Regions from separate parts of the Streptomyces sp. NPDC058751 genome, predicted to be linked through region 1. Evidence: riboswitches for the same ligand, from Rfam matches in the RefSeq annotation. Region 1 holds a riboswitch; each other region holds the start of a gene.
What was found. Region 1 has a riboswitch for thiamine pyrophosphate ahead of thiC (phosphomethylpyrimidine synthase ThiC). Riboswitches for the same ligand answer to the same signal wherever they lie in the genome.
Positions count from the first base shown of each region.

Region 2: linked by a shared signal. The riboswitch ahead of ACFW6B_RS17290 (purine-cytosine permease family protein) and the one ahead of thiC (phosphomethylpyrimidine synthase ThiC) in region 1 are both predicted to bind thiamine pyrophosphate.
Region 3: linked by a shared signal. The riboswitch ahead of ACFW6B_RS04155 (thiamine ABC transporter substrate binding subunit) and the one ahead of thiC (phosphomethylpyrimidine synthase ThiC) in region 1 are both predicted to bind thiamine pyrophosphate.
Region 4: linked by a shared signal. The riboswitch ahead of thiO (glycine oxidase ThiO) and the one ahead of thiC (phosphomethylpyrimidine synthase ThiC) in region 1 are both predicted to bind thiamine pyrophosphate.

Region 1 covers NZ_JBHYPZ010000011.1:95,022-102,245, reverse strand. The annotation lists gene ACFW6B_RS13220 (IclR family transcriptional regulator) at 1-8, shown strand, start outside; gene ACFW6B_RS13215 (SsgA family sporulation/cell division regulator) at 110-547, shown strand; gene ACFW6B_RS13210 (YibE/F family protein) at 631-2,136, opposite strand; TPP riboswitch at 2,209-2,365, shown strand; gene thiC (phosphomethylpyrimidine synthase ThiC) at 2,360-4,180, shown strand; gene ACFW6B_RS13200 (VOC family protein) at 4,237-4,632, opposite strand; gene ACFW6B_RS13195 (DUF1801 domain-containing protein) at 4,629-4,991, opposite strand; gene ACFW6B_RS13190 (LysR family transcriptional regulator) at 5,201-6,145, shown strand; gene ACFW6B_RS13185 (VWA domain-containing protein) at 6,142-7,224, shown strand, end outside.
Region 2 covers NZ_JBHYPZ010000016.1:141,705-148,928, reverse strand. The annotation lists gene ACFW6B_RS17300 (phospholipase) at 1-229, opposite strand, end outside; gene ACFW6B_RS17295 (alpha/beta fold hydrolase) at 361-1,194, opposite strand; TPP riboswitch at 1,597-1,690, shown strand; gene ACFW6B_RS17290 (purine-cytosine permease family protein) at 1,682-3,082, shown strand; gene thiD (bifunctional hydroxymethylpyrimidine kinase/phosphomethylpyrimidine kinase) at 3,148-3,945, shown strand; gene gndA (NADP-dependent phosphogluconate dehydrogenase) at 4,073-5,515, shown strand; gene ACFW6B_RS17275 (hypothetical protein) at 5,603-7,144, opposite strand; gene pflA (pyruvate formate-lyase-activating protein) at 7,202-7,224, opposite strand, start outside.
Region 3 covers NZ_JBHYPZ010000003.1:100,203-107,426, reverse strand. The annotation lists gene ACFW6B_RS04195 (hypothetical protein) at 88-543, shown strand; gene ACFW6B_RS04190 (hypothetical protein) at 1,086-1,388, opposite strand; gene ACFW6B_RS04185 (GntR family transcriptional regulator) at 1,385-2,128, opposite strand; gene ACFW6B_RS04180 (hypothetical protein) at 2,125-2,349, opposite strand; gene ACFW6B_RS04175 (hypothetical protein) at 2,567-2,749, opposite strand; gene ACFW6B_RS04170 (hypothetical protein) at 2,900-3,178, opposite strand; gene ACFW6B_RS04165 (GntR family transcriptional regulator) at 3,257-4,012, shown strand; gene rlmN (23S rRNA (adenine(2503)-C(2))-methyltransferase RlmN) at 4,238-5,344, shown strand; TPP riboswitch at 5,423-5,528, shown strand; gene ACFW6B_RS04155 (thiamine ABC transporter substrate binding subunit) at 5,605-6,702, shown strand; gene ACFW6B_RS04150 (ABC transporter permease) at 6,678-7,224, shown strand, end outside.
Region 4 covers NZ_JBHYPZ010000029.1:80,421-87,644, reverse strand. The annotation lists gene thiE (thiamine phosphate synthase) at 103-762, opposite strand; gene ACFW6B_RS25695 (Rv2175c family DNA-binding protein) at 852-1,223, opposite strand; gene ACFW6B_RS25690 (NAD(P)/FAD-dependent oxidoreductase) at 1,288-2,526, opposite strand; gene ACFW6B_RS25685 (hypothetical protein) at 2,559-2,936, opposite strand; TPP riboswitch at 2,989-3,101, shown strand; gene thiO (glycine oxidase ThiO) at 3,099-4,280, shown strand; gene thiS (sulfur carrier protein ThiS) at 4,277-4,477, shown strand; gene ACFW6B_RS25670 (thiazole synthase) at 4,481-5,275, shown strand; gene pknB (Stk1 family PASTA domain-containing Ser/Thr kinase) at 5,554-7,224, shown strand, end outside.

The DNA.
Region 1 (7,224 bases):
GTATCTGAAAAATCACTCCTTGTAATGTGGCATGCACGTTGAGCAATATTTCCAGCAGTGTCAGGTGGGACGACTCCTGGCCAGTCGACGGCAAACGACGGGGTAGGCGATGCGCGAGTCGGTGCAGGCAGAGGTCATGATGAGCTTCCTCGTGTCCGAGGAGCTGTCCTTCCGCATTCCTGTCGAGCTGCGATACGAGACCTGTGATCCGTACGCCGTGCGGTTGACCTTCCATCTGCCCGGCGACGCGCCGGTGACCTGGGCGTTCGGACGGGAACTGCTCATCGACGGGGTGGGCAGGCCCTGCGGCGACGGCGATGTGCACATCGCTCCGGCCGAGCCGGAGGCGCTCGGCGAGGTGCTGATCCGGCTTCAGGTCGGCGGTGACCACGCGCTGTTCCGGTCCGGGACCGCGCCGCTCGTCGCGTTCCTCGACCGGACGGACAGGCTCGTGCCGCTCGGGCAGGAACGCTCCCTCGAAGGTTTCGACACCTCTTTGGACGCGGTGCTCGACCGCATCCTCACGGAGGAGCAGAGCGCGGGCTGAGGCCCTGTCCGGCACGGAGCGGAGGAACGCTTCCTCACAAGGGCCGCCGGTGCAGGATGGTTTCGGCGTTTCCGCGGGACGCGTCAGTGCTTGCGGCGGCGTCCCTTCCCGCTTCGTGCCGGGGTCCTGTCGGTCGCCGGCTGCGCGGGGACGGGGGCGCCGCCCTCGCGGTCCGCGGCCACCACCAGGGCGGCCAGCGCGGTCGTCACCGGCACCGCGGCGACCAGACCGATCGAGCCGACCAGCGTGCGCACGATCTCCTCGGCGACCAGTTCGCTGTTGGCGACGGCGTCCACGCTGCTCTGCGCGATCGAGAAGAGCAACAGCAGCGGCAGCGCGGCGCCCGCGTAGGCCAGGACGAGTGTGTTGACGACCGACGCGATGTGGTCGCGGCCGATACGGATGCCCGCGCGGTACAGACCGCGCCAGCCCATCGTGGGGTTCGCCTCGTGCAGTTCCCAGACCGCGGACGTCTGCGTCACCGTCACGTCGTCCAGGACGCCGAGCGAGCCGATGATGACACCTGCCAGCAGCAGACCGCTCATGTCGATGGACGGGTAGAGACCGTGGATCAGACCGGTGTTGTCGTCGGTGTTGCCGGTCAGCACGGCCCAGTCGATGAAGAACGAGCCGAGGAGACCGATCAGCACCAGGGAGAGCAGGGTGCCGACCACCGCCACGGAGGTGCGGGCCGACAGGCCATGACACATGTAGAGCGCGATCAGCATGATCGCGCTGGACCCGACGACGGCCACGAGCAGAGGATTCGAGCCCTGCAGGATCGCGGGCAGGATGAAGAAGTTCAGGATCACGAAGCTGATGGCCAGGGCGACCAGCGCCATGATGCCGCGCATCCTGCCGATCACCACGACGACCACCGCGAAGATCACGGCGAGCAGTGCCAGAGGCAGCTTCCGGTTCGCGTCCGTCACCGAGTACTGGAGCTCCTTGGGAGCGGACGGCTCGTACGCGACAACGACCTTCTGGCCCTGCTCCAACTGCCGTGACTGATCGGGCTGGACGATCTCGGTGAACGTGCGGCCCTCGTCCTTCCCGGTGTCGATCCGGACGGTCGCCTTCTTGCAATCCTTCGCCGTCTGTCGCTGGGCGGAGGAACCCCCGGTGGCGGTGGCGCCGCCCGTCGAGGCTCCCGGAGCGGCGTTCACGGACTTGCAGTCCACCAGCTCGATCCTGGTGACCGTCGCCTGCTGGGTCTGTCGGTCGAAGCCGACACCGGTGCGCTCGTGGCCCGGCGCGCCGCCGGGCCACAGGACCACGAGACCCGCCACGACCGCGACCGCGAAGGGGATCAGTACCGCGGCGATGACCTTGCGCAGATGCTTGGAGACCGGTGCGGCGGGACCGTGGCTGTGGGAATGCCCGTGCCCGGCGCTCACCGGCTCGTCGTGCCCACGACGGGGATCCGGCCCCGACCCGTCTCCCGAACCGTGATGATCACTTCCAGGGCCGTGTCCATGCCTGTGCTCGTGCTCGTGGCTGATACCGGAGCCATGCCCGCGGCCGCCGTCGGAGCCGGGACGGCGTGGTGGCTCGGACGGGGGGAACGGGTGCTGCCGGGTCGTCGTCACCGCTCGATCATCGCAAGTGCGTCAAGGCGCCCTCTGTTCACCGCGCCAGACATGACGCTAGCGTGGAGGCGCTTTTGTACACGCGGGAGCTCGGAGCACCGGGCTGAGAGGACGCTGACCTCCGTCTTCGCGATGTTTCACATGAAACATCGGCGATCGGAAGCCGCTGCGTCGACCGCTGAACCTGTTACCGGGTAATGCCGGCGTAGGGAGTAGAGGTCTCATGACCGACAAGGATGTACGCACGCCTGTCTCCAGCCGGGCGGACGGGGTTTCTCCGTCGTCCCCGAGCGGGCAGGGCGAGCAGTCCATCGGCTGGCACAAGGCATACGTCGGGGGTACACGTCCCGACCTGCGGGTGCCGGTCCGCCAGGTGCACCTCACCAACGGGCAGTCCGTGACGCTGTACGACACCTCCGGTCCGTACACCGATCCGACTGTCGACACCGATGTGCGCAGAGGGCTGGCCCCCCTGCGTGAGGGCTGGATCATCGCCCGTGGAGACACCGAGGAGTACGCGGGCCGTCCCATCCGTCCCGAGGACGACGGGATCAAGCACACGTCCCCGCGGGGAGGGCTGCGCAATCTCGACGCCGTCTTCCCCGGCCGGCCGCGTCAGCCGCGCCGGGGACGGTCCGGGCAGGCGGTCACCCAGCTCGCCTACGCGAGGCGCGGTGAGATCACGCCCGAGATGGAGTTCGTGGCGGTCCGCGAGAACGTCGACCCCGAGGTCGTACGGGAGGAGATCGCCGCGGGCCGGGCGGTGCTGCCCGCGAACGTCAACCATCCCGAGATCGAGCCGATGATCATCGGCAAGCGGTTCCTGGTGAAGGTCAACGCCAACATCGGCAATTCCGCGGTGACGTCCTCCATCGAGGAGGAGGTCGAGAAGATGACCTGGGCGACCCGCTGGGGCGCTGACACGGTCATGGACCTGTCCACCGGCCGCAACATCCACACCACCCGGGAATGGGTGCTGCGCAACTCCCCCGTACCCATCGGCACCGTGCCGCTGTACCAGGCGCTGGAGAAGGTCGACGGCCGTGCCGAGGAGCTGACCTGGGAGATCTACAAGGACACCGTCATCGAGCAGGCCGAGCAGGGCGTGGACTACATGACGGTCCACGCGGGCGTGCGCCTGGCGTATGTGCCGCTCACCGCGAACCGCAAGACCGGCATCGTCTCGCGCGGCGGCTCGATCATGGCCGCCTGGTGCCTCGCGCACCACAAGGAGTCGTTCCTGTACGAGAACTTCGAGGAACTCTGCGAGATCCTCGCCGCGTACGACGTCACCTACTCGCTCGGCGACGGGCTGCGGCCGGGCTCCATCGCGGACGCCAACGACGCGGCGCAGTTCGCCGAGTTGAGGACGCTCGGGGAACTCAACAAGGTCGCGAAGCGTTTTCAGGTACAGACGATGATCGAAGGCCCGGGACACGTCCCGATGCACAAGATCAAGGAGAACATCGACCTTCAGCAGGAGATCTGTGATGAAGCTCCGTTCTATACCCTCGGCCCGCTGACGACGGACGTCGCGCCGGCGTACGACCACATCACTTCCGGCATCGGTGCCGCGATGATCGCCTGGTGGGGCACGGCGATGCTCTGCTATGTCACGCCCAAGGAGCACTTGGGCCTGCCCGATCGTGACGACGTCAAGACCGGCGTCATCACCTACAAGATCGCCGCCCACGCAGCCGACCTCGCCAAGGGGCACCCAGGTGCGCAGGAATGGGATGACGCGCTCTCCGACGCCCGCTTCGAGTTCCGGTGGGAGGACCAGTTCAACCTGGCCCTCGACCCGGACACGGCGCGGGAGTTCCACGACCAGACATTGCCGGCCGAGCCCGCCAAGACGGCCCACTTCTGTTCCATGTGCGGGCCGAAGTTCTGCTCGATGAAGATCAGCCAGGACATCAACGAGCGGTTCGGCGGGGAAGTGGCCGACGGCGCCTCCGCCGCGGAGATCTCGGAGGGCATGCTCCAGAAGTCCCGGGAGTTCGCCGAGGCGGGCAACCGCGTGTATCTGCCGCTGGCCGACTGAGCCACCGCATGAGGGCGCGGTCCGGGGCGGCCCCCGGACCGCGGCCCTCGGCAGGGTCATGGCGTGACGTCCTGCGGGTACCAGCGCAGTTCGACGGTGTTGCCGTCCGGGTCCTGGACGTAGACCGAGGTGGCGGTGCCCCGCGCGCCGAAGCGTTCCACGGGACCCTCGAGCACGGTGAAGGAGCCCGACGCGATGACCTGGTCCCAGTCCAGCGGTTCCACGGTGAGACAGATGTGGTCGACGTTGGACCCGCCGCGGGCATGGGCGATCAGGTCGATGATGGTCTCCGCGGTGACCCTCACCGACGGGAACGGCGCCTGACCGCGCCGCCATTCGGAGACGCGTACGGGTTCCAGGCCGAGGAGTCCGGTGTAGAAGTCCAGGGACCGTTCGACGTCCTCGACATTGAGGACCAGGTGGTCGAAGGCCTTCACGCGCAGAGTGGTCATGTCGTCTCCAGGGCGACGGCGTGGCGGAGCCACGCGCTGAACAGGGTGGGGTCCACCTCGTCGGCACGGCTGAGCTTCACCGAGGCCATCCGGCGGGCTCCGGCGACCAGCCGACCTGACGGATCGGCCACGTCCTGGCCGCGCCAGAGGCCGAAGGTGACGTAGGACGTGTAGGCCTTGAGCAGGCAGACCGGGGTCCGGCCCGGCTTGTCCCCGAGGCTCCAGGTGGGATGGCCGTGCCACAGCGCGCCGGAGTCGGCGGGGAGGGCGGAGTCGACGACGTGTCCGACCCTCTCGCCGATGTCACGCAGCGGGCCGTCGAGCCCGTCCAGGTAGGCGGTGATGTCCGAGGAAGTCATGTGGGTCCCCGTTCGGAAAGGGTGTGATGGACGGGATGGACGTGGTGCGCGCAACCGGGCGCGGAAGCGCTGTGCACTCGGCGGGCCGGGGGACTCGCAGGCTTTTTCCCACCGCCGGGTGGACGTCTTCTACGATCCGCCGCGGGACGGACGCCATCAAGGCACGATCGCTGTACGACCGTTGAGCCAGATTTAACGCCGGGGGATTCATGCTGGAGCGACTGGAGACCGAGACCTTTCTGACGCTGGCCGAGGAACTGCACTTCGGCCGGACCGCAGAACGGCTGCTGATCACGACCGGGCGGGTCAGCCAGGTGATCAAGAAGCTGGAGCGCCGCGTCGGCGGCCGGCTCTTCGAACGCAACAGCAGATCCGTCCGCCTCACCCCGGTCGGCCGGCAGCTCGCCGACGATCTGACGCCCCTGGTCGCCGGGATGGAAGCCGCGCTGCGAAGGGCGGCCGACGCCAGCCGGGGAGTCACCGGAGAACTGCGGGTCGCCTTCCTCGGTGAGTGGACGGCACCCGCGCTTCTCAGGGCGGTCGGACTGTTCGGCGAGCGCCACCCGGACTGCCGGGTCGACGTCCGGGAGGTTCAGCTCTCCAACTCCCGGGCGAGCCTGATGGACGGTTCGGTCGACGCGCTGCTCGCCTCGTTCCCCTTCGACGGAATGTCCTGCGGCCCCGCCCTGCTGCGGGAGGGACGGGTACTGGCCGTCGCGGCCGGTCATCCGCTGGCCCGCGAGGAACGGCTGTCCCTCGAGGTGCTCGCGGAACACCCCGTGGTCCAGTACCCCCAGGTGACCTCGGCAGCCTTCAAACGGGACCGCACACCGGACCACACCCCCTCGGGCAGGCCCGTTCCGAAGGGGCCGGCCGGAGGGTCGTTCTCCGAGATGCTGACCCTGGTCGCCATGGGCCGTGGCGTCCTTCCTGTCGGGGAACACTCCCGGCAGTACTACCCCCGGCCCGACATCGCCTACATACCCCTTCACGACGCGCAGCCGATCGAACGGGGACTGGTGTGGAGGAAGGGCGACACCACCGAGCGGCTGCGCGAGTTCGTACGGGCCGCGACGGACGCGGCCGGCTCCTTCCACGGGCAGGTGTACAGGTCGGATCCACCGACGGCTTCTCCAGGGAGACTGGGCGCATGACAGCGACATCGATGAGCAAGGGTGCCAACCTTCCCGTCGCCGCGCAGCGGGTGCGGGTCGTACTCGGCTGGTCCGCCGGCCCCGGCGCGCCGGACGCCGACGCCTCGGCCCTGCTGCTCCGCGCGGACGGGCGGGTGCGTGACGACGGTGACTTCGTCTTCTACAACCAGCCCGGTCACGCCTCCGGGGCCGTCCGTCACACGGGCAAGCGACGGGAGGGCGAGGGCACGACGGACACCGTCGAGGTGGATCTGCGTTCCCTGGAGCCGGAGATCCAGCGGGTCGTTCTGGGCGCCTCCGCCGACGGGGGCACCTTCGGTGAGCTGTCGGGTCTGAGGCTGCGGCTGTTCGACGCCGAAACCGGGCAGGAGCTGGCGTTCTTCGCGATGGAGGCGACGACGGAGACGGCGTTCATCGGAGGTGAGCTGTACCTGAGGGGCGGGCAGTGGAAGTTCCGCGCGGTGGGCCAGGGATACGCCTCCGGACTCGCGGGTCTGGCCACCGACTTCGGGATCAGCGTGGACGAGGACCCGGGCGCCTCCGGGAGCACCGACGCGAGGAGCGCGGGCACCGGGGCCGCCCCGCCGGCACCGACAGCCCCACCGGTCGCCGCGCCTCCGGCACCCCCGACCGCGCCGCCCGTTCCCCAGGCAACCCAGACACCCCCGGCACCCGCCCCAGGATCGGCTCCCCGGCTCGTCAAGGGCGAGGAGCGGCTGCCCGTGGACATGCGCAAGCGGCTCTCCCTGCGCAAGGAGCAGGTGGCGGTCAGCCTGCGCAAGCACGGGGCCGTGGACGTCAGGGCCCGCGTCATCCTGGTCCTGGACGCTTCCGGCTCCATGTCGCTCCTGTACTCCAAGGGCGTCGTGGTCGACGTGGTGGAGCGGATGGCGGCGGTGGCGGCCCAGCTGGACGACGACGGGGAGATGCAGGCGTGGACCTTCGCGTCGAACCCGGCCCGGCTGCCCGATCTCGCCCTGGGCGATCTTCCGGAGTGGCTGGAGCGCCATGTCCGGGTCGGTGAACTGACCCTGTTCCGGCGGAAGAAGCCGAAGAAGGGTCTGCTGCCGGGACAGGTG
Region 2 (7,224 bases), on a different contig from region 1:
AGGAGCCGCTTCGGCGCAGGGTCCACCGCTGGTGGTCCTCGTCGCCCTTGGGGTTGTGCTGGACGATCGCGCCCGCGCTGTCGGCGGCGTTCAGTCCTGTGACGGCGCTCTGGACGTAATAGGCGCCGGGGGCCGGGAGTTCGGCCGCGCCGGCGGCCGGGGCGGGGACGGCGACAACGGATCCCAGTACGGCGGTGGCGGCGAGCAGGGAGCGTCGGCTCGGTCTCATGGCACGTGTTCCCTTCCTGTGGGGAGCATGAGCATGCCATGCATGGACACGTCGGCGGGCGGCGGCGGTACGGATCGCGTCAGTGACCGCGGCCCCGGGGCCGAGGAGCCGCCGTGCGCCCGCCGGGTGGGTCAGACGCCGCCGTACCGCGTGCCGGGGTGCTCGATCCGCGTGACGAACGCGGCGAGGTCGGCGACGACGCGTTCGGGCTGTTCCCAGTGGACCGAGTGGCCGGTCGCCGGATAGGCGAGGAAGTCGGCTCCGTGGACGGCGTCCAGGATGGTCCGCTGGTCGTCGCGGGGCAGGAACTCGTCCTGTTCACCCCAGATGACGAGAGTGGGCACCAGGATGCCCGCGAGGGTCACGCGGAGATCGGTGTCGAGGAGACCGCGGGCGGTGTCCTTCCAGACGTGCGCGGGAAGTTTCAGGTTCTCCTCCACCATGGTCTCGATGAAGCCCCGGGCGATCGGGCGGTTCACCGTGTCGGCCAGGAAGCCCTCGACGAACGCGCGGGGCACGGGGTCGGCCAGTTCCTCCATGGCCCTCACCATCCGGGTCACCGCCGGTTTGTCCGCGAGGGTGCCGGGGACGCCGAGCAGGACCAGACCCGCGATGCGGTCGGGGTGGCTCCCGGCGACGATCCGGGCCGCCACGCCCCCGCTGGACGCCCCGACCAGGACGGCCCGCGGGATGTCGACCGCGTCCAGGAAGGCCACCAGGTCGGCGGCGAAGTCGTCGGGGGCGTAGCCCTCGGCCGGCCGGCCCGCGTCGCCGTGTCCGCGCTGCGTGGGCGCGTATCCGTGCAGGGACGCCGGAAGGCGCCTCAGGAGGGGTTCGAAGGACCACCAGGAGTCGGCCAGACCGTGCACGAAGACGACGGGCGTACCGCTGGGGTAGCCCGCTTCGGCGTACGGGAGGGCGAGACCTTCCCGCACCTGCGCGGTCTTCAGGGAGATCACGGTCACGGCACCCTGCCTCCTTCCGCCCGGCCACCGGGGTCCGGGAACCCGGGAACAGAGAGCGGGCGGCGATCGCTTCCGACAGTACCGAGGGGCGGCACGCGCCGCGCTGCGAACCGGCCCGCCCGCGCCGTTCGAATGAACCGGAGTGCGCGCGGGCGCGCGCCGGTCCGGATGAGCGGGCCCGGGGTGGCGCGGGCGGAGAACCCCGGGTTCGGGACCCCGGGCGGTTCCCGAACGGTCCGGCGCGCGTTCCGGGTCGGGTTTCACGCCGTACGCCGGAGCGCCCCCGGGCCGTCCGGAGCGCGTCCCGGAGGCGGGGGCCGCGCCGCGCACCGGAGCTGAGCTCGGGTTCTGTCGGCGGGACCCCCTCCCGCTCCGTCCTCGGGAGCGGTTAGTGTGTCCGTCGTACCGGACACGGGGTGCCCCGCCGAGGGCTGAGATCACACCCGTCGAACCTGAACCAGTTCGTACTGGCGGAGGGATGTCTTCCATGCCGTTGACGCATGTTCCCGGCGGGCTGCCCGCCGACAGCCGGCCTGCCGTCTTCGACGGACGGATGCCCGCCGCACCCGGCGACCTCCGCGTCGAGGGGCACGGCATCGAGCCGGTCCCCGAGAGCAACCGGTACGGCGGTGCCGGACGCCTGTTCACCGTGTGGTTCGCCCCGAACCTGACGATGACGGGCGTGTTCACCGGCACGATCGGGATCACGCTCGGCCTGGACTTCACCACCGCGCTGGCCGCCGTCGTCCTCGGGACCGTGCTCGGCGCCCTGCCCACCGCCTACCTCAGCACCTGGGGCGGCCTCACCGGCACCGGTCAACTCCCGCTCGCGCGGCTCGCGTTCGGCCGGGCGGTGCTGCTTCCCGGGGTGCTCCAGTGGCTGTCCTCCATCGCCTGGGACGCGTTGATCGGCCTGTTCGGCGGAGACGCGCTGGCGCGGCTGTGCGGCTGGCCGTTCTGGCTCGGCGTCCTGGTCGTGATGGCCGCCCAGGGGGCGCTCGGCGTCCTCGGCTACGAAGCCGTCCACCGTCTCCAGATCGTCATGACGTTCGTGCTCACCGTGGCGTTCGCGGTGATCGCCTGGCGGATGCTCGACGGGGTCCACCCCGTCACCGACGGGTCCGCCGCCGGCGCCGACCGCGCGGGCGCGTTCGTCCTCACCAGCACCATCGCGCTGAGCCTCTCGCTGTCCTGGGCCCCGTACGCCGGTGACTTCAGCCGCTACCTGCCGCGTACGACCTCCCGCCCGCGGATGTTCTGGTGCACCCTGCTCGGGCTCGTCACGTCCTTCGTCGCCGTCCAGGTCCTCGGACTGTGGGGCGCGGCGGTGCTGACCGACCAGACGGCGGCGGGCGTGGACTCGCTGCTGGGCGGCGGTGCCGCGGGCGCGTTCGGGCTGCTGGCCGTGGCGCTCGCCTCGGTGTGCAGCAACGCGATGAACGACTACAGCGGTTCGCTGGCCCTGCAGACCCTGGGCGTGCGGACACCGCGTCCGGTGGCGGCCGCCCTGGCCGCCGTGCTCGGTTTCCCGCTGGTGCTGTGGATGCACGCCGCCGACACCACGGCGCGCTTCCAGAACGTGCTGCTGTTCGTGGGCTGCTGGATCCCCGGGTTCGTCGCGATCGTCGTGGTCGACTGGATCGCCCGGGGGCGGGAGCGCGGGGACGCGCCGCTCGACGTCGCCGCCGAGCTGTCCCGTCCGCGCCCCGGATGGCCGTCGCTGGTCGCCTTCGTCGCCGCCTTCGGCGCGGCCGTGCCGTTCATGGACACGAGCCTGTACGTCGGTCCGGTGGCCGACGCGCTGCACGGCGCCGACCTCTCGTACTACGTGGCGTTCCTGGTGGCCCTCGCCCTCTACGCCCCGCTGCGGCTGCGCCGCCGCGCCTGAGGGCCACCCGTCGCTCCGCCGTCCCCGGGCCTTCGTGCCCGGGACGTACCCGAGAGGAACACCCCATGACCGTCCCGCCCCGCGTCCTGACGATCGCCGGATCCGATTCCGGCGGAGGCGCAGGAATCCAGGCCGACCTGAAGACCATGCTCGCGCTGGGCGCCCACGGGATGAGCGTGCTCACCGCCGTGACCGCGCAGAACTCCGTGGGCGTGCAGGGTGCCTGGGAGCTGTCCGAGGAGGCGGTGCGGGCCCAGTACCGCAGCGTGGTCGACGACATCGGCGTCCAGGCCGTGAAGACGGGGATGCTCTCGTCGCCCGGACTGGTCGCCACGGTCGCCGAGTTGCTGTCCGACGTGGGCGTCCCGGTCGTCGTGGACCCGGTGAGCGTCTCCAAGCACGGGGACCGGCTGCTGGCCGACGACGCGCTGGACGCCGTACGGACCCTGTTGCTGCCGCGGGCGACCGTGGCCACCCCGAACCTCGACGAGGCCGCCCAGCTCACCGGGGTGAAGGCGGACGACGAGGCGGGCATGCGCCGGGCCGCCGGTCTGCTGCTCGCGTTCGGTCCGCGCTGGGTGCTGGTGAAGGGGGGTCATCTGCCGGGGCAGGCCGTCGACCTGCTCACCGACGGGACGGCCGAGCACTGGCTGCGGGCGCCCCGCCACGACAACCGGCACACCCACGGGACGGGGTGCACGCTCGCCTCGGCCGTCGCGGTGGGGCTGGCCGAGGGCCTCGCGGTGCCGGAGGCGGTACGGCGGGCCAAGGCGTACGTGACCGCCGCGATCGAGGCCGGTTTCGCGCTCGGCGCCGGCATCGGACCGGTGGACCACGGCTGGCGGCTGCGCCGGAACGGCTGACCCGCACAGCTCCTTCCGCGAAAGGTGAACACCCGGGCCCCTCCCGGCGTACTGATCGGCACAGCGACAGTCGTCTGCCCGCCCGTCAGGTACATGGACAGGCAGAACCGGATCCAAGGAGCACACCATGAAGGCGACCGCGCAGATCGGCGTCACAGGGCTCGCGGTGATGGGCCGCAACCTGGCCCGCAACTTCGCCAGGAACGGCTACACCGTCGCCGTCCACAACCGCACCCCCGCGCGCACGAAGGCCCTGGTCGAGGAGTTCGGGCACGAGGGCGCCTTCGTCGCGGCCGAGTCGGCCGAGGACTTCGTGGCGGCGCTGGAGCGCCCCCGCCGCCTCATGATCATGGTGCAGGCGGGTGCCGCCACCGACGCCGTCATCGAGGAGTTCGCCCCGCTGCTCGAAGACGGCGACATGATCATCGACGGGGGCAACGCCCACTTCGCCGACACCCGCCGCCGTGAGCAGTCGCTGCGCGAGCGCGGCATCCACTTCGTCGGCGCGGGCGTGTCCGGCGGCGAGGAGGGCGCCCTCAACGGGCCGAGCATCATGCCCGGCGGCTCCCCCGAGTCGTACGCCTCGCTCGGCCCGATGTTCGAGTCGATCAGTGCCAAGGTGGACGGCGAGCCCTGTGCCACGCACGTCGGCACCGACGGTGCCGGCCACTTCGTCAAGATGGTGCACAACGGCATCGAGTACGCCGACATGCAGCTGATCGGCGAGGCCTACGACCTGCTCCGGCGCGTCGGGGGCTACACGCCGCCGCAGATCGCGGAGATCTTCCGGCGCTGGAACAAGGGCCGCCTCGACTCCTACCTCATCGAGATCACCGCCGAGGTGCTCGCGCACACGGACGCCGCCACCGGGGAACCCTTCGTGGACGTCGTGGTGGACGCCGCGGGGCAGAAGGGCACCGGCCGCTGGACCGTGCAGACCGCCCTGGACCTCGGCTCCCCGGTCACCGCCATCGCGCAGGCGACCTTCGCCCGCGCCGCCTCCAGCCAGAACGCGCTGCGCTCCGCCTACCGCGGCCTGCCCGGCGGCACCCACTGGGAGCTGTCGGCGACCGAGGCCGAGCGCTTCACCAGCCAGGTCGAACACGCCCTGTACGCCTCGAAGCTGATCGCCTACGACCAGGGCTGGAAGATGATCCTGGACGCGGCGGCCGAGTACGGCTGGGACATCGACCTCGGCGAGGTGGCGAAGATCTGGCGCGGCGGCTGCATCATCCGCGCGGCCTTCCTCGACCGCATCCGCGCCGCGTACGCCGTCGACCCGGGCCTGGTGAGCCTGCTGTCCGACGCGGGGTTCGCCACCGAGATCAAGGACGCGCAGGTCCCGTGGCGCGAGGTCGTCTCCATCGCCACCCGCAGAGGCGTCCCGGTGCCCGCGTTCTCCGCATCGCTGTCCTACTACGACACGCTGCGCGCCGACCGCCTGCCGGCCGCCCTCACCCAGGGCCAGCGCGACTTCTTCGGCGCCCACACCTACCGGCGCACCGACCGTCAGGGCAGCTTCCACACGCTGTGGGGCGAGGCGTCGCGCGGCGAGACCGAGATGCTCTGACCCCACTCGGGTGACGCGTGGGTGAGGAGCGGGCCGCACACCCCGGCGGGGGAGGTGCGGCCCGCTCCTCCGTGTGCGCCGGGCGTCTCAGCCGCCGTTCACGACGGGCTCGCACGCCTTGCCCACGAGTTCCTCCATCACGGCGAGCGGCAGCGACGGGTTGGCCGCCGCCGCTTCCGCCACCTGCCGGTCGGGGTCGCGGAGCAGTTCCACGATCACCCCCGGCGGGAGTGCGGGACGGGCGGCGGCCACGCGTCGCGCCCGGTCGTCGGCGAGGCAGGCGAGCAGGGCCGGGGCCGTCGCGTTCGGGTGCCGGGCGACCTCCCGGAGCGCCTTCTGCGCCGGTGGTGCCTGGCGCGTCAGGTGTTCCAGCAGCCCGGGACTCGCATCGGGGTTGGCCGCCACCTGGGCGAGGACCCTGTTTCCGTGCCGGGCGACCATGGCACGCAACCGCCCTTCGGTGAGCCCCGGGTGCGGCGCGACGGCCTTGACCACCTTCGCGTCGGGGTCGCCCGCCAGCGCGTCACGCGTCCCGGGCGGCAGATCACGGCGTTGGGCCACGAGCATGCGTGCCGCCGGGTCCGGCGACCCGGCCAGGTCCTCGACCTCGGCGGGGGTCGCGGCGGCGACGCGGGGCAGCAGCGTGGTGGCGGCCTTGGCGGTGCGGGCCAGTTCGGTGAGCACGTCGAGCGGGACACGGGGATGGCGGGCGAGGCTCCGGCGCACCCGGGGGTCCCGGTCCCGTGCCAGTAGGCGCATCACGTCCTCGCCGGTCGCGGGGTTCTCGGCGAGGTCGGCGCGGACACCGGGAACGGGGTCGGCGGCGAGCCGTGCGCACACCTCCGGCGGCAGGTCCGGGCGGGCGGCGAGCGTCCAGCGCAGCAGCGTCGAGGGATGGCCGGCGAAGCGGACGGCCGCCTCGGTGGGCGTGGCGGGGTTGCCGAGTGCCGCGAGCCGTATGTCGTGGACGGTGGACCCGTGGGAGCCGTCGCAGAAGGCGCCGGGTCTCAAGTCGCAGTCCAGCCGGGGACATTCAGGATCGTGGGTGAAGGGGGGCGGCTCGCGGTCGCAGACCGGGCAGTTGCTCGCGGGAGGCAGTCCCTCGCCGGTGACGAGCGCGGCCAGGACGTCCGGGGGCGTCTCCTCGTTGACCGCCACGGCGCGGCGGACCTCGGCGTGCGGATGCTCCGCGAGCCTCGCGGCCGTCTCCCGCGTGGTCCACAGGGCGAGTTCCGCGACGACGCGGGGATCCGGGTCCGTGGCGAGGGTCTCCACCACGTCGGCCGGGAGGCCGGGACAGGCGGCCAGCCTCTCCCTGCGCTCCGCCAGCGGGTCCGCTGCGAGGAGGCGGGCCCATTCCGGGCTGCCGGATCCCTCGTCGAGCAGGGCGAGGGCGGTGTCCGGCTCCGTCAGGGGATCGACGTCGGCGGCTGTCAGCCTGCCCTGGTGGGCGAGCGGTACGCCGGTCGCCCGGTCGCGCGAGAACAGCGCGACCGCCTGCGCGTGCGTGAGGTCCGCCCGGCCGGCGAGGTCATGGGCGAGGTCGGCGTCGGCGACCGCGATCAGCCGGTCGACCAGTTCGGACGGCAGGGCCGTGTTGTCGGCGAGACCGCTCAGGACATGATTCACGGGAGCATCCTGCCCCGGGCCGCGGTGGAGCGGCCCGGGATTTTTCCCGCGCGCGGGTCACTGGGCGGCGAGTCCGTGGG
Region 3 (7,224 bases), on a different contig from region 1:
CCTCGCAGCAGGCGCCGACACCACTCAGTCGCAGGTCAGCCCCCGGAGCAAGCCGTAGATGCCCTTAGTTTCCCAAACTAAGGGCACATGCGCAGCGATGAAGGTGATCACTTTGTTGAGGCAGGTCAGGCCTTGCCGGACCCGTATGGTGCAGCCATGACTGAGACCCCATTCACGAGCCGTGTGCAGCATCTTTTCAAGTACATCACATACGAACAGATGTGTGATCAATCTGGTGGCACACGCAGTGCATCTTGGTGGCGTCATGTACAGCTTGAGCACACTGACCTGTACAATCCGCCGCCGCCGAAGGATATCCCGGGGATCGCGAGGCTCTTCGGTGCGACGGAAGAGCAGGTTGCAGGGATGATTGCCCGTGAGTTCTATGGTGTCTCCCGGTATCCCAACCTCCGCTCGGAGCGGGAGCGTCACTTTGCCCCGTACCTCAACGCCTTGTCAGAGGAGGACGCAGACCTCGTTCTAGACCTGGTGAAGCGGCTGAACGGTGAAGCCGATGTCAAACAGGGTGAGCAACCGAACTGACGCGGCATCCTTGGTGCTGCAGCTGTACTCCCAGGCTGGGGCCTTGATATGCGTCGCGTGCAAGGGAATGCTGGCCGGCGGCACACCCGTGTTGGGCATGTGCCGCTGGAAACTTCTGTGGATCATGCTGGGGTGCGCAGTCGGTTCCGGGCCGCTCGACGCCCGTAAGGTCCTTCCGCCCCAGGCCAGCCCCCAGTAAGCCTCGGCCTCCTCAGTTTCCCAAGCCGATGGATTAGGCGCCGTCGTTCCGGATCGGCCGTCGAGGCATGCGCTGGTCGACGGGTGATGACGTGGCTGAGCCTGGTGGGGGTGCAGCGAGGCCACGCGCCCCTGGTTGCCAGGCGCGCCCGCCGTCGTGGCTGACTTTCGGCGGCTGAGGTTCAGGCGGGTGCAAAAGGGTTCGTCTCTGTCTCGGTGTGCGATGTGTCTGCACCGGGTCAACACAGCGCGACGGGGAGGGGAGCCCGGGGTGGTCTTCGGGCTCCCCTCCCCGTGTAGAAGGGAGAAGTGTTATCGGCAGGCGTCGTTGCGCGGGCGCGTCTTTAGATGCCGTGTGGTTCCTTCACTGCCAGCAGTTGACCGCGGCTGATTGCGACGCGGAGGACGTCTCGGAGGGCCCAGGTCAGTTCCTTCGCCAGCCGTTGCTTTTCTTCCGGGGCTGCATCCTGGTCGTCGAGTGTTTCGGAGGCTCGCTCCAGCAGTTCGGCGGCCGTGCCGAGTTGGACCGCCTCGATGTTGTCCGCCAGGCGGGACATGAAGCCGTCCCGGTCGTCGGTGCTCAGGTAGCAGGGGTTTCCGCCGGGGCCTAACCATGGGAGGAGTCGCAGTTCGTCTTGTGCGGTCATCCTTGCGTCTGCCTCTCGTCGATCACGTGGTGGGTGGTGAAGACCGCGTCGATGCGGTCACCCGGGAAGGCCAGCAGCGCGGCCTCGACAACACGTCCAGTGGAGTCGGTCGCGGTGCGCGTGATGGCGAGGACCGGCACGGTGGAGCCGATCCGAAGGGCCGATGCTTCGTCCGGTGTCGCTGGACGGGCGCATACCGTCTCCCGGACAGCGGCCGGCGCAGGACCCAGAACGGCGAATCTCTTGATCTCTTCCCCGTGTACGGATTCGTCGTCGAGCATTCCGGCCGGCACCAAGTCGCGCGGGATGTAGATGCGGGCCAGTCCGTGCGGTGACGCTTCTTCGAAGCTGAGGCACGAGAACTCGGCGACGGGACTGCCCATGGGCACGTTGAGCAAGGCCGTGAGATGTCCGTGCGCTTGGACCGTGGTGGTGCGAACAGTGACGCGCAGGGCGGCTTCGGCAGCGGTCCACGGGTCCAGGGTTCCCCAGCCGCCGACGTACGTGATCTTGCGAAGGGGGCGGCGGACGAAGTTGCCCTTGCCATGGATCTTCTCGACGAGGCCTTCCCCTTGGAGTGCGGCGAGGGCGGTGCGCAGAGTCAGGGTGCTGACCTTGTACCGGTCGGCCAAGTCGGTTTCGGACGGAAGACGTTCACCAGGCTTGATGAGGCCGGTCGTGATCTGGCGACGGAGGTCGTCGGCGATGTCGTGATGGCGAGAGGGCACGGACCAGGTCACCTCCTTCTCAGCGACCGCACGGCGAGGAGCCGGGTGCGTGCGTGGATGGTCAGCAGCTCGCCCGACTCGAAGACCAGTTGCTTGGCCCCCTGGGGGAGCTGGAAGAGGTCTCTCACCCGGCAGGCCCGACCACCGAGTTGGATGACGTCGCCGCGCTGCACGGTGGCCGCGGTGACCTCGACATTGCCGACCAACGCACCGCCGGGAGCCCATGTGCTCATCGCTCCGCCTCCGGGGGAGGGGTTCGGTCGGCTGTTGGGTGGCACGGGCAGTCGCACGCTTCGTAGATCAGGGGAAGGTCGGTCGGGGTCGAGGCCAGGGAGGGATCCGTGCAGGCGGGGTGTGTGCCGATGCGGCAGGCGGTCGAGCGGTAGGGAGCGGCCGGGGCGTCCGCGATGCGGAGGTGTCGGCGAGACGGCCTTGAGGACATCGAGGGCATCAGTGGATCCCCGCGAGGGCCGGCCATGCATGGATCGGCAGATGGGGAGCCACGACCACCGGGCGCGTCCGGACGCGCTTCTCCCAGGCCAGCAAGTACGGGCGGACGAGTGCGACGTCATCGGTCGCGAGCGAGTGACGGTGGTCCTCGTCGGTGGAGGCCCGATTCAGGATGACCGTCATCGCGTCAGCGGACGCCGAGAAAGCGGAAGCGGTCGACGGGTGGACGGCCGTTAAGCCGCGGCGGTGCCTGCCCTTGGACGAGTGCGACGAGTGCCGCGCTCTGGTGAGGGCGACGGCTCGGCGGATACGGTTGAGCACGCTGTTCAGCTCCTATCGCTGATAGCTCGGTCCCCCGACATCGCCCGTCGTGGGGACCGTTCTGCGTACGACCGCCCAGAGGGTGCGGCCGTTCAAGCTGGGGGCGAGGAGTCCGAACCGATCGGCCTCGGCCACCACGTCCAGGACCTCCCGCCATGACTCCGCGGAGAGCCCGTCCGGCACCTCCGCTTCGACCGACGTGTGACGGTGGTGTTCCTCCACTCGCGTGGGAAGCCCGAGGGCGGACAGCCGTGCGGCGATGGCCGCCGCGCTAACTTCCGAAGCGGGCACAGGGCAGCCTCCGTCACCGGCGATCACTTTCAGTGAAGCTAGTTAACTAGATTAGGGCTAGTGGACTAGATTTTCCATATGCCTGAGCAGCCGCCCTACCTCCGCATCGCCGACGAACTCCGGCGCCGGATCGCGGAGCACGTATGGGAGCCGGGTGACCGTCTGCCCTCTCGCGCCCAGATCGGCCAGGAGTGCGGCGTGGGCGAGAACGTGGTGCGCCGGGCGCAGGAGTTGCTGATCTCCCAGGGGTTGCTGGAGGGGCGCGCCGGGTCGGGTACGTACGTCGCCGAACCCCGGCAGCGGGTGCGAGTGGTGCGGTCGGCGGCGCGGGAGCGGCGCGACGGGTCGCCGTTCCGGGCCGACATGCGGGACATCGGCAGGGCGGGGGACTGGGAGAGCCGGACCGACGCCAAGGTGCCGGCGCCCGCCGACATCGCTGCGCGGCTCGGAATCGGCGAGGGTGAGCTGTGTGTCCGGACGACGTATGAGTTCCTGGCCGACGGCAGGCCGGTGCAGCTGTCGACGAGCTGGGAGCCGTACGACCTCACCGCAGGCTCTCTTGTCATCCTCCCCGAGGGAGGCCCGCATGCCGGAGCCGGTGTCGTGAACCGCATGGCCGCGATCGGGGTCACCGTCAGCCACGCCGTGGAGCAGCCGGAACCGCGGACGGCGACCGCCGAGGAGGCGTCGCTGCTCGGCATCCAGAAGGCCGCGCTGGTCACGCACATCCGGCGGACGTACTACAGCGACGACGGACGGCCCGTCGAGACGGCGGACATCGTGGTTCCCGTTGCTCACTGCGAGATCGTCTACGAGATTCCGATCAGTCGTTGATCGTCAGTGAATCGGGGGCGGTCGTGGGTGTTGATGCCCCGCGTCCGTCCCTGACTCTTCCCTGCCCTCGTTCGTGGCTGGTCAGGGGTCCCGTCCAAGATCATTCCTGGGCCGTCCCTGGGCCGTGCGAGGTCGACAGAAGCTGACAGAGACCGCTCAGGGGTGACCGCCCCAACCCCGCTCTGGCCTGGGGACCCGCAGATGATCTGCCACACTGAAGGTGTTATGCCTGCACCCGGAGAACTCACCTTTGTCGCGCCGCGCGGAGCCAAGAAGCCGCCGCGGCACCTCGCCGATCTCACGCCCGCCGAGCGCAAGGAGGCGGTCGCCGCGATCGGTGAGAAGCCGTTCCGCGCCAAGCAGCTCTCGCAGCACTACTTCGCCCGGTACGCGCACGACCCCGCCGAGTGGACGGACATCCCGGCCGCCTCGCGCGGCAAGCTCCAGGAGGCGCTGCTTCCCGAGCTGATGACGGTCGTACGGCACCTGTCGACCGACCAGGACACCACCCGCAAGACCCTGTGGCGGCTCTTCGACGGCACGCTCGTCGAGTCCGTGCTGATGCGCTACCCGGACCGGGTGACCATGTGCATCAGCTCGCAGGCGGGCTGCGGGATGAACTGCCCGTTCTGCGCCACCGGACAGGCCGGCCTCGACCGGAACCTGTCGACCGGCGAGATCGTGCACCAGATCGTCGACGGCATGCGGGCGCTGCGTGACGGCGAGATCCCCGGTGGTCCGGCGCGGCTCAGCAACATCGTCTTCATGGGGATGGGCGAGCCGCTCGCCAACTACAAGCGGGTGGTCGGAGCGATCCGGGCCCTGACCGACCCCGAGCCGGACGGCCTCGGCCTCTCCCAGCGCGGGATCACGGTGTCGACGGTCGGGCTGGTCCCCGCCATCAACCGGTTCGCGGACGAGGGCTTCAAGTGCCGGCTCGCGATCTCCCTGCACGCCCCGGACGACGAGCTGCGCGACACCCTCGTCCCCGTGAACACGCGGTGGAAGGTGCGCGAGGTGCTGGACGCCGGCTGGGGGTACGCGGACAGGTCCGGGCGGCGTCTGTCCATCGAGTACGCGCTGATCCGCGACATCAACGACCAGGCGTGGCGTGGTGACCGGCTCGGGCGGATGCTCAAGGGCAAGCCCGTGCACGTCAACCTCATCCCGCTGAACCCGACCCCGGGCTCGAAGTGGACCGCGTCGCGGCCCGAGGACGAGAAGGCGTTCGTCGAGGCGATCGCGGCCCACGGCGTCACGGTCACCGTCCGGGACACCCGGGGCCAGGAGATCGACGGAGCGTGTGGTCAGCTCGCCGCGACCGAGCGGTAGTCTGAAGCGAGCCGGTCCGTCCCGTCACCGCCGCAGTCCGGCGTTGTCACGGGCCGGCACTCACCGTCCGACATCTTCATATTCCGACAGGGGAGCGCCACAGCGCTGAGAGTGCGGGACAGACCGCAGACCCTCTGAACCTTGCCCAGGTCATTCTGGGTAGGAAGTTCGGTCGCCACTCAAGCTGTTGCGCCCTGCCCGGGAACCGTCAGAGGTCCCGGGCAGGGCCGCGTCTCTTCCTGGTCACCCAGGAGGAATCAGTGATCACCACCACCAGCAGGGGCAGACGACTCGCGGTCACGGCCGTCGGGCTCGGTCTCGTCGCGCTGCCCGCGCTGTCCGCGTGCGGCTCGTCCGACACCGCCGGCTCCGGCGACCCGAAGACGGTCACGCTCGTCAGCCACGACTCGTGGCTCGTGTCGAAGAACGTGCTCGCGGACTTCGAGAAGCGGTCCGGCTACAAGGTCCGCGTCCTCAAGGACGGCGACGCCGGGCAGGCCGTGAACAAGGCCGTCCTGACCAAGGACAACCCCCAGGGCGACGTCTTCTTCGGCGTCGACAACACCCTGCTCTCCCGCGCGCTCGACAACGGTCTCTTCCAGCCGTACGAGGCCAAGGGCGCCGACCAGGTCCTGCCGGAGTACCGGGCCGACCAGGACAAGCACCGGGTCACGCCCGTCGACACGGGCGACATCTGCGTCAACTACGACAAGGCCTGGTTCAGCAAGCACAAGATCGCGCCGCCGAAGTCCTTCGACGACCTGGTCAAGCCCGCCTACAAGAACCTCCTCGTCACCGAGAACGCCGCCACCTCCTCGCCCGGCCTCGGCTTCCTGCTCGGGTCCGCCGCGCACTACGGCGACGAGAACTGGCAGGGCTACTGGAAGAAGCTCAAGGCCAACGGGGTCAAGGTCGTCGACGGCTGGGAGCAGGCGTACAACGAGGAGTTCTCGGGGTCCGCGGGCGGCAAGAAGGCCAAGGCCGACAGGCCGCTCGTCGTCTCGTACGCCTCCTCGCCGCCCGCCGAGGTCATCTACGGCGACCCGAAGCCGACGACGGCCCCGACCGGCGTCGCGGACGGCACCTGCTTCCGGCAGGTGGAGTACGCGGGTCTGCTCAGCAACGCCGGGAACGCCAAGGGCGGCAAGGCCTTCCTGGACTTCCTGCTCACCGAGGAGTTCCAGGAGGACATGCCGCTCAACATGTTCGTCTACCCGGTGCGCGAGGGCGCGCGGGTGCCGGCCGAGTTCACGCAGTACGGTCCGCAGGCCGAGGATCCCGAGACCCTGGCGCCCGCGAAGATCGCCGCCGACCGTGATCAGTGGGTCAAGTCGTGGACCTCGCTCGTACTGAAGTAGCCGAAGGGCCGGTGAAGGCCGGCGGGCCGGAGAGGACCGGCGGACCCGGCGGGCGCGAGCGCGCCGGCCGGGCTCCGCACCGGCCCCGCGGGCGGAACGCGGCGCGGTTCGCCCTGATGGCGCTGCCCGTCGCGTTCTTCGCGGTGTTCTTCGCCTGGCCCGTCGCCGCGATCGTCTCGCGCGGGCTCCACGGGGACGGCGGCTGGCAGCTCGGCCGGATCTGGGAGGTCGCGACCAGGTCCGACATCCGGCACGTGCTGTGGTTCACCACCTGGCAGGCGCTCGCCTCGACGGCGCTCACGCTGCTGGTCGCGCTCCCCGGCGCGTACGTCTTCGCCCGCTTCGACTTCCGGGGCAAACAGATCCTGCGGGCCGTGATGACGGTGCCCTTCGTGCTGCCGACCGTGGTCGTCGGCACGGCGTTCCTCGCGCTGGTCGGCCGGGGCGGGCTGCTCGACGAGCTGTGGGGCCTGCGCCTGGACACCACCGTGTGGGCGATCCTGCTCGCGCACGTCTTCTTCA
Region 4 (7,224 bases), on a different contig from region 1:
CTCCCCCAACCGAACCGCTGGTTTTTGTCCGATCTGTCGATTTCTTGTCCACCCCTCGGACGGTTGCCCCTCCGCGACGCCCGGCGTACGGCCGCCGGGCCCTCACAACGCGCGCAGCCGCTTCGCGAATTCGGCCGCCGCCGCGCCCGGGTCGTCCGCCTCGGTGATCGCCCGTACGACGACGACGCGGCGGGCGCCCGCTTCGAGCACCTCGTCCAGCCGGCCGAGGTCGATGCCGCCGATCGCGAACCAGGGGCGGGCGGTGCCGAGGGCCGCCGTGGCGCGGACCAGGCCGAGTCCGGGTGCGTGGCGGCCGGGCTTGGTGGGGGTGGGCCAGCAGGGGCCGGTGCAGAAGTAGTCCACGCCCTCCTGGACGGCGGCGGCCGCGGCCTCGGCCTCGGAGTGCGTGGAACGGCCGACGAGCACGTCGTCGCCGAGGATCGCGCGGGCCGCGGGGACCGGCAGGTCTCCCTGGCCCAGGTGCAGGACGTCGGCGCGGGCGGCGTGGGCCACGTCCGCCCGGTCGTTGACCGCGAGGAGCTTGCCGTGCCGGGCGCAGGCGTCCGCGAAGACCTCCAGGTGCTCCAGCTCCTCCCCCGCCTCCATGCCCTTGTCGCGGAGCTGCACGATGTCGACGCCGCCCGCGAGGACCGCGTCGAGGAACCCGGGGAGGTCGCCCTGGCGTCTGCGGGCGTCCGTGCACAGGTAGACGCGGGCGTCGGCGAGGCGGTCCCGGGCGGTCGTGGCGGCGTTCTCGGGCATGCGTGGTCCCCCGTTGTCGGTGCGCGGGGAGCGCGGCGGCCGGGACGGTCCCGCCGCCGCTCTCCCCGTGCCGGACGGTCTCTGTCAGGTCAGACGGCGAGCGCCTGGGCGCGGCGCTTCACCTCCGTGCCGCGATTCTCGCTGAGAGCCTGCGCGGGGGTGCCGGGCAGGGTCGGGTCGGGGGTGAAGAGCCACTCCAGGGCCTCTTCGTCGGAGAAGCCGTCGTCCCTCAGGAGCGTCAGGGTGCCGGCCAGGCCCTTGACGACCTTCTGCTCGGCCACGTCGATGAAGTCGGCGGGGACGTGCAGCGCGCGGTTCTCACCACGGCGTACGGCGATCAGCTGGCCTTCCTTGACCAGCTGCCGGACGCGTGTCACCTCGACGCCGATCTGTTCGGCGATGTCGGGGAGGGTGAGCCAGGCGGGGACGAGAGCATCGATCTTTGCGTCAATCTCGGTCACGGGACAAGCGTGCCATCCCGCACCGACAGTCGGAAGCCGAGGGCGTCCGACCCGGGGTGACGGATCAGGCCGTGGCTCCCTTCAGCGGCCTCGCCGGGTCCGCGAGCAGTTCCGGGTCCATGGCGGCGCCCGCCTCGATCAGCCTGCGGCCCTGGGCGAGGTCCCGCGGGCGGCCCACCGCCAGGAGGGCGACGAGCCGCGCCCCGCGCAGCCAGCACACCGACCAGGAGGCGCCCGCGGGGTCGCCGCGCCACACCAGGGTGTCGGCCGGCGTGTGGTGGCCGACGTACTGCACGAAACGGCCGAACTGCTCGGACCAGAAGTACGGCACGGGGTCGTAGGCGGCGGGCGTCTGGCCGACGATGTTCAGGGCGACCGTGCGCGGGCCCTGGAGGGCGTTGTCCCAGTGGTGGACGAGGAGGCGCTCCCCGTAGCGTCCGGACGGGAAGGAGGCGCAGTCGCCGACCGCGTAGACGTCCGGCAGGGAGGTGCGCAGGTGGTCGTCGGCGACGATCTCGCGGTGGGCGCCGAGTTCGATGCCGGAGCCTGCGGTCCAGGCGGTGGCGGGCCGCGCGCCGATCCCGACCACGACGGCGCCCGCGGGCACCCGGGAGCCGTCGTCCAGGACCACCGCGCCGGGCTCGACGCGCTCCACGCGCGCGCCGGTGCGCAGCGAGGCCCCGCTGTCCGCGTACCAGGCGGCCATGGGGGCGGCCACCTCGGCGGGCAGCGCCCCGGCGAGCGGCCGGTCGGCGGCCTCGACGACCGTGACCGCGCAGCCCGCCTCGCGCGCCGCCGTGGCGAACTCGGCGCCGATCCAGCCCGCCCCGACCACCACGATGTCGTGCTGGCGGGCGAGGACGGGGCGCAGCCGGTCGGCGTCGTCCAGGGTGCGCAGCAGATGCACGCCGGGCACGCCCTCGGCGCCGGGGAGCCGGATCGGTTCGGCTCCGGTGGCGAGGACCAGGGCGTCGTACGGGACCGCTCCCGCGTCCGTGTCCAGTTCGTGGTCGCCGGGGCGCACCCCGAGCGCCTCGCTGCCCAGCCTGAGCTCGATGTCCAGGGCCTCGAAGTCGACGTCGAAGGCGGAACCCTCCGCCTTGCCGAGCAGGACGGCCTTGGACAGCGGCGGCCGGTCGTAGGGCTGGTGCGGCTCCGCGCCGATCAGCGTGACGGTGCCGGCGAAGCCCTGTTCGCGCAGGGCGACCGCGGTCTGCACCCCGGCCATGCCCGCGCCCACCACGACGACCCGCCGTACCGGGGACCTCTGCGACGGGGACTGTGACTGCGTCTGATCGCTCACCTGATCACCATAGACACGTGACGATCCGTCAGTCAGTGGACGTGCTCGGTGACCTCTTCCACACGACGGCTCCCGCGCGGTTCCTCCACCACGCTCGTCCCCGATCCCGGACGCGACTCCCACGTCCAGGTCTCCTCCAGCCGCACGCGGCCGTCGGGCAGTTCCACGACGAGGGACACGCAGTGGCCCGAGGCGGTGGTCCCGTCGCGCCCGAGCTGCACGTACCGGAAGTCGACGCGGTCGCCCTCCCGGGTGCCCACGAGGTGTCCGCGGACGACGTCGCCGCCCGCGTAGTCGGCCCAGACCACGCCGTCCTCCTCGTGGTACGCGAACCGGGTGCCGGTGCCCACCTGGCCCGGCGCCTGGTCGGCGACGGGGACGAGGACGAGGCCGTCGAGCGGTCGTGCCATGAGCGGAGACTCCCTTACCGAGACGGACGGGGGCGGGCTAGGGTGGCCAACGTAAAGCACTCGCGGGAGCCCGGGCGCACCGGGCTGAGAGGGAGGCTGGGCGGCCTCCGACCGTACGAACCTGATCCGGGTCATGCCGGCGAAGGGAGGGGCTGGACGCCCATGCCGTCTTCACGTTCTTCGGACGTCCTCGTCGTCGGGGGCGGGATCATCGGTCTGGTGACGGCCTGGCGGGCCGCGCAGCGCGGGTTCACCACCGCGCTCGTGGACCCCGAGCCGGGCGGCGGGGCCGCGCAGGTCGCGGCCGGGATGCTGGCCGCCGTCACCGAGCTGCACTTCGGCGAGGAGACCCTGCTGGGCCTCAACCTCGCCTCGGCGCGCCGCTATCCGGACTTCGCCGCCGAGCTCACCGAGGCCACCGGCCAGGACCTCGGTTACCGCCGCAGCGGCACGCTGGCCGTCGCGCTGGACGCCGACGACCGCGCCCATCTGCGGGAACTGCACGCGCTCCAGGTGCGTTCGGGGCTGGAGTCGGAGTGGCTGAGCGGCCGTGAGTGCCGCCGTCTGGAGCCGATGCTCGCGCCCGGCGTGCGCGGGGGTCTGCGGGTGGACGGCGACCACCAGATCGACCCGCGGTGCCTCGCCGCCGCGCTGGTCACCGCGTGCGAGCGGGCCGGGGTCGTGACGCACCGGACCTGGGCGGAGCGTCTGAGCGTCGTACGGGAGCGGGCCGCCGGGGTCGTCACCACGGACGGCACCGAGCTCGGAGCGGGCCGGGTGGTGCTCGCCGGGGGCAGCCTCAGCGGGCGCCTGGCGGGCGTCCCCGACGACGTCGTGCCGCCGGTGCGCCCGGTCAAGGGGCAGGTGCTGCGGCTGACCGTCCCGCGGCACCTCGCGCCCTTCCTGGAACGCACCGTGCGGGCGGTGGTGCGCGGCAGCCAGGTCTACCTGGTGCCGCGCGAGAACGGCGAGCTCGTGGTGGGCGCGACCAGCGAGGAGCTGGGCTGGGACACCACCGTGACGGCGGGCGGCGTGTACGAACTGCTGCGCGACGCCCACGAGCTGATCCCCGGGATCACCGAACTGCCGCTCACCGAGACCCGCGCGGGCCTGCGCCCCGCCTCGCCGGACAACGCCCCGCTGCTCGGCCCGAGCGCCCTCGACGGACTGCTGCTGGCCACCGGGCACCACCGCAACGGCGTGCTCCTGACGCCGGTGACCGGTGACGTGATGGCCCACGTGCTGACCACCGGCGGTCTCCCCGCCGAAGCCCGGCCCTTCACCCCCCTGCGCTTCGGCGCCACGGCCCTCATGGAGACGCCCGCGATGGAGACGCCCGTATGAACGTCGTCGTCAACGGGGAGCGGCGGCGGATCGCCGCGGGAACCGCTCTCGGCACGCTCGTCGCGACCCTCACCCCCTCGTCGTCGGGGGTGGCCGCCGCCCTGAACGAGACCGTCGTCCCGCGCGCCGAGTGGCCGTCCACCCCGCTCGCCGAGGGTGACCGCGTCGAAGTCCTCACCGCCGTCCAAGGAGGCTGACCCATGGCAGACGACCCCTTCGTCCTCGGCGGTACGGCCTACACGTCGCGGCTGATCATGGGGACGGGCGGCGCGCCCAGCCTCGACGTGCTGGAACGCTCCCTGGTGGCGTCCGGCACGGAGCTGACGACGGTCGCGATGCGGCGCGTGGACCCGTCCGTGCACGGCTCGGTCCTGTCGGTGCTCACGCGGCTGGGCATCCGCGTCCTGCCGAACACGGCCGGCTGCCACACCGCGGGCGAGGCCGTGCTGACGGCCCGTCTGGCGCGCGAGGCGCTGGGCACCGATCTGGTCAAGCTGGAGGTCATCGCCGACGAGCGCACGCTGCTGCCCGATCCGATCGAGCTGCTGGACGCGGCGGAGACGCTGGTCGACGACGGCTTCACCGTGCTGCCGTACACGAACGACGACCCGGTGCTGGCGCGGAAGCTGGAGGACACCGGCTGTGCGGCGATCATGCCGCTCGGCTCGCCGATCGGTTCCGGGCTCGGGATCCGCAACCCGCACAACTTCGAGCTGATCGTCGAGCACGCGCGCGTGCCGGTGATCCTGGACGCGGGAGCGGGCACGGCCTCGGACGCGGCGCTCGCGATGGAGCTGGGGTGCGCGGGGGTGATGCTGGCCTCGGCGGTGACGCGGGCCCAGGAGCCCGTCCTGATGGCGGAGGCCATGCGGCACGCGGTGGAGGCGGGGCGCCTGGCCCGGCGGGCGGGGCGCATCCCGCGGCGGCACTTCGCCACGGCGTCCTCCCCCGTGGAGGGCAGGGCCGCGCTGGACCCCGAACGCCCCGCGTTCTGACGGCCGGACGGCCCCGCGTCCCGGCGGGCGGTCCACCCCGCGTTCCGCCGTCTTCCGCCCCGTCCTGCGCACTCCGGGCCGCCCGGCGTCGGTTTCCGGCCGGTCCGGCGGGGTGGTTGTCGTGTTGTGGCCTTGCGGTGACAGACGGGGCATGATCAGACATTCGTGCGACGAACAGGACTTCGCACGTGCGGCGCGCGTCACAGCTCGGCTGCAGTCGGGCCCCCGTATCGGCCGAACGGGGCGCCGTGACGGTGGCGGCTCGTAGACTCACCTGCGTGGATACGACCCTTCAGGACCCGCTTGTCGGACACGTGCTCGACGGCCGTTATCGCGTCGAGGCACGGATCGCGGTCGGCGGGATGGCCACGGTCTACAGGGCCCTGGACACCCGCCTCGACCGCGTGCTCGCGCTCAAGGTGATGCACCCGGCGCTGGCCGCCGACGCCTCGTTCGTCGAGCGGTTCATCCGCGAGGCCAAGTCGGTGGCCCGGCTGGCGCACCCGAACGTGGTGCAGGTCTTCGACCAGGGGGCGGACGGGTCGTACGTCTATCTGGCCATGGAGTACATCGCCGGGTGCACCCTGCGCGACGTGCTGCGCGAGCGCGGCGCCCTGCAGCCACGGGCCGCGCTCGACATCCTGGAGCCGGTACTCGCCGCGCTCGGCGCGGCCCACCGCGCCGGGTTCGTGCACCGTGACATGAAGCCGGAGAACGTCCTGATAGGGGACGACGGCCGGGTCAAGGTCGCGGACTTCGGTCTCGTCCGTGCCGTGGACACGGTGACCAGCACGACGGGCACCGTCCTCGGCACCGTGTCGTACCTCGCCCCGGAGCAGATCGAGCACAACACCTCCGACACCCGGGTCGACGTCTACGCCTGCGGTGTCGTCCTCTACGAGATGCTCACCGGCGCCAAGCCGCACACCGCGGACTCCCCCGCCCAGGTGCTCTACCGGCACCTCCACGAGGACGTGCCGCCGCCGTCGGCCGTCGTGCCCGGCCTGGCGCACCCGCTGGACGAGCTGGTCACCGCGGCCACGGCCCGCGATCCCGAGCTCCGCCCGGCCGACGCGGTGGCCCTGCTCGGCCAGGTCCTCGAAGCGCGGGCCGGTCTCACCGCCGAGCAGCTGGACGCGATCCCGCCGGGCGCCCTGTCGGTGAGCCACGACAACGCCGACGACCGTACGAGCGTGATCCCCCGGTCGCTGTCCGTCCCCCGTCTGCTGCCCGTCAACGAGGACGACAACTCCGTCGACCGGACCAGCCGGTTCGAGCAGAGCAGCCCGTTCACCACCTCGCCGGTCCCGCAGCAGGCCGCGGACACGAGGCCGCGGAGACGCGGGACGCTGCTGGTCGTCGCGGCGATCGTGCTGGTGCTCGGCCTCGGCGCCGGTGTCTGGTACATCAACTCGGGCCAGTTCACCAAGGTCCCGCCCGTCCTGGCGAAGACGGAGCAGCAGGCCAGGAACCAGCTCAAGGGCGCCGGGCTCGACGTCAAGCGGGTCGAGCACGCCTACAGCGACACGGTGAAGCGGGGCACGGTCATCAGCACCGACCCCGGTGTCGGCCAGCGCATCCGCGACAACGGCTCCGTGACGCTGACCCTCTCCGACGGCCCCCGGACGGTGAAGGTGCCGGACCTGAAGGGCCTCGCCCTGTTCAAGGCGCGGGAGGTGCTCAAGGGCGACGGCCTCGCCCCGGGCATGGTCACCCGCGAGTTCAGCCAGGACGTGACCAAGGGCTTCGTGATCGGCACCGATCCGGCCGCGGGTACCGCGCGGCACTCGGGTTCGGCGATCGCGATCGTGGTGAGCAAGGGCGCCCCGGTGGAACTGCCCGACGTGACCGGTTCGTCGGTCGAGGACGCCACCGCGGAACTGGAGGACGCGGGCCTGAAGGTGAAGATCGCCGCGGAACAGGTCGAATCGGAGTTCGACAAGGGCCAG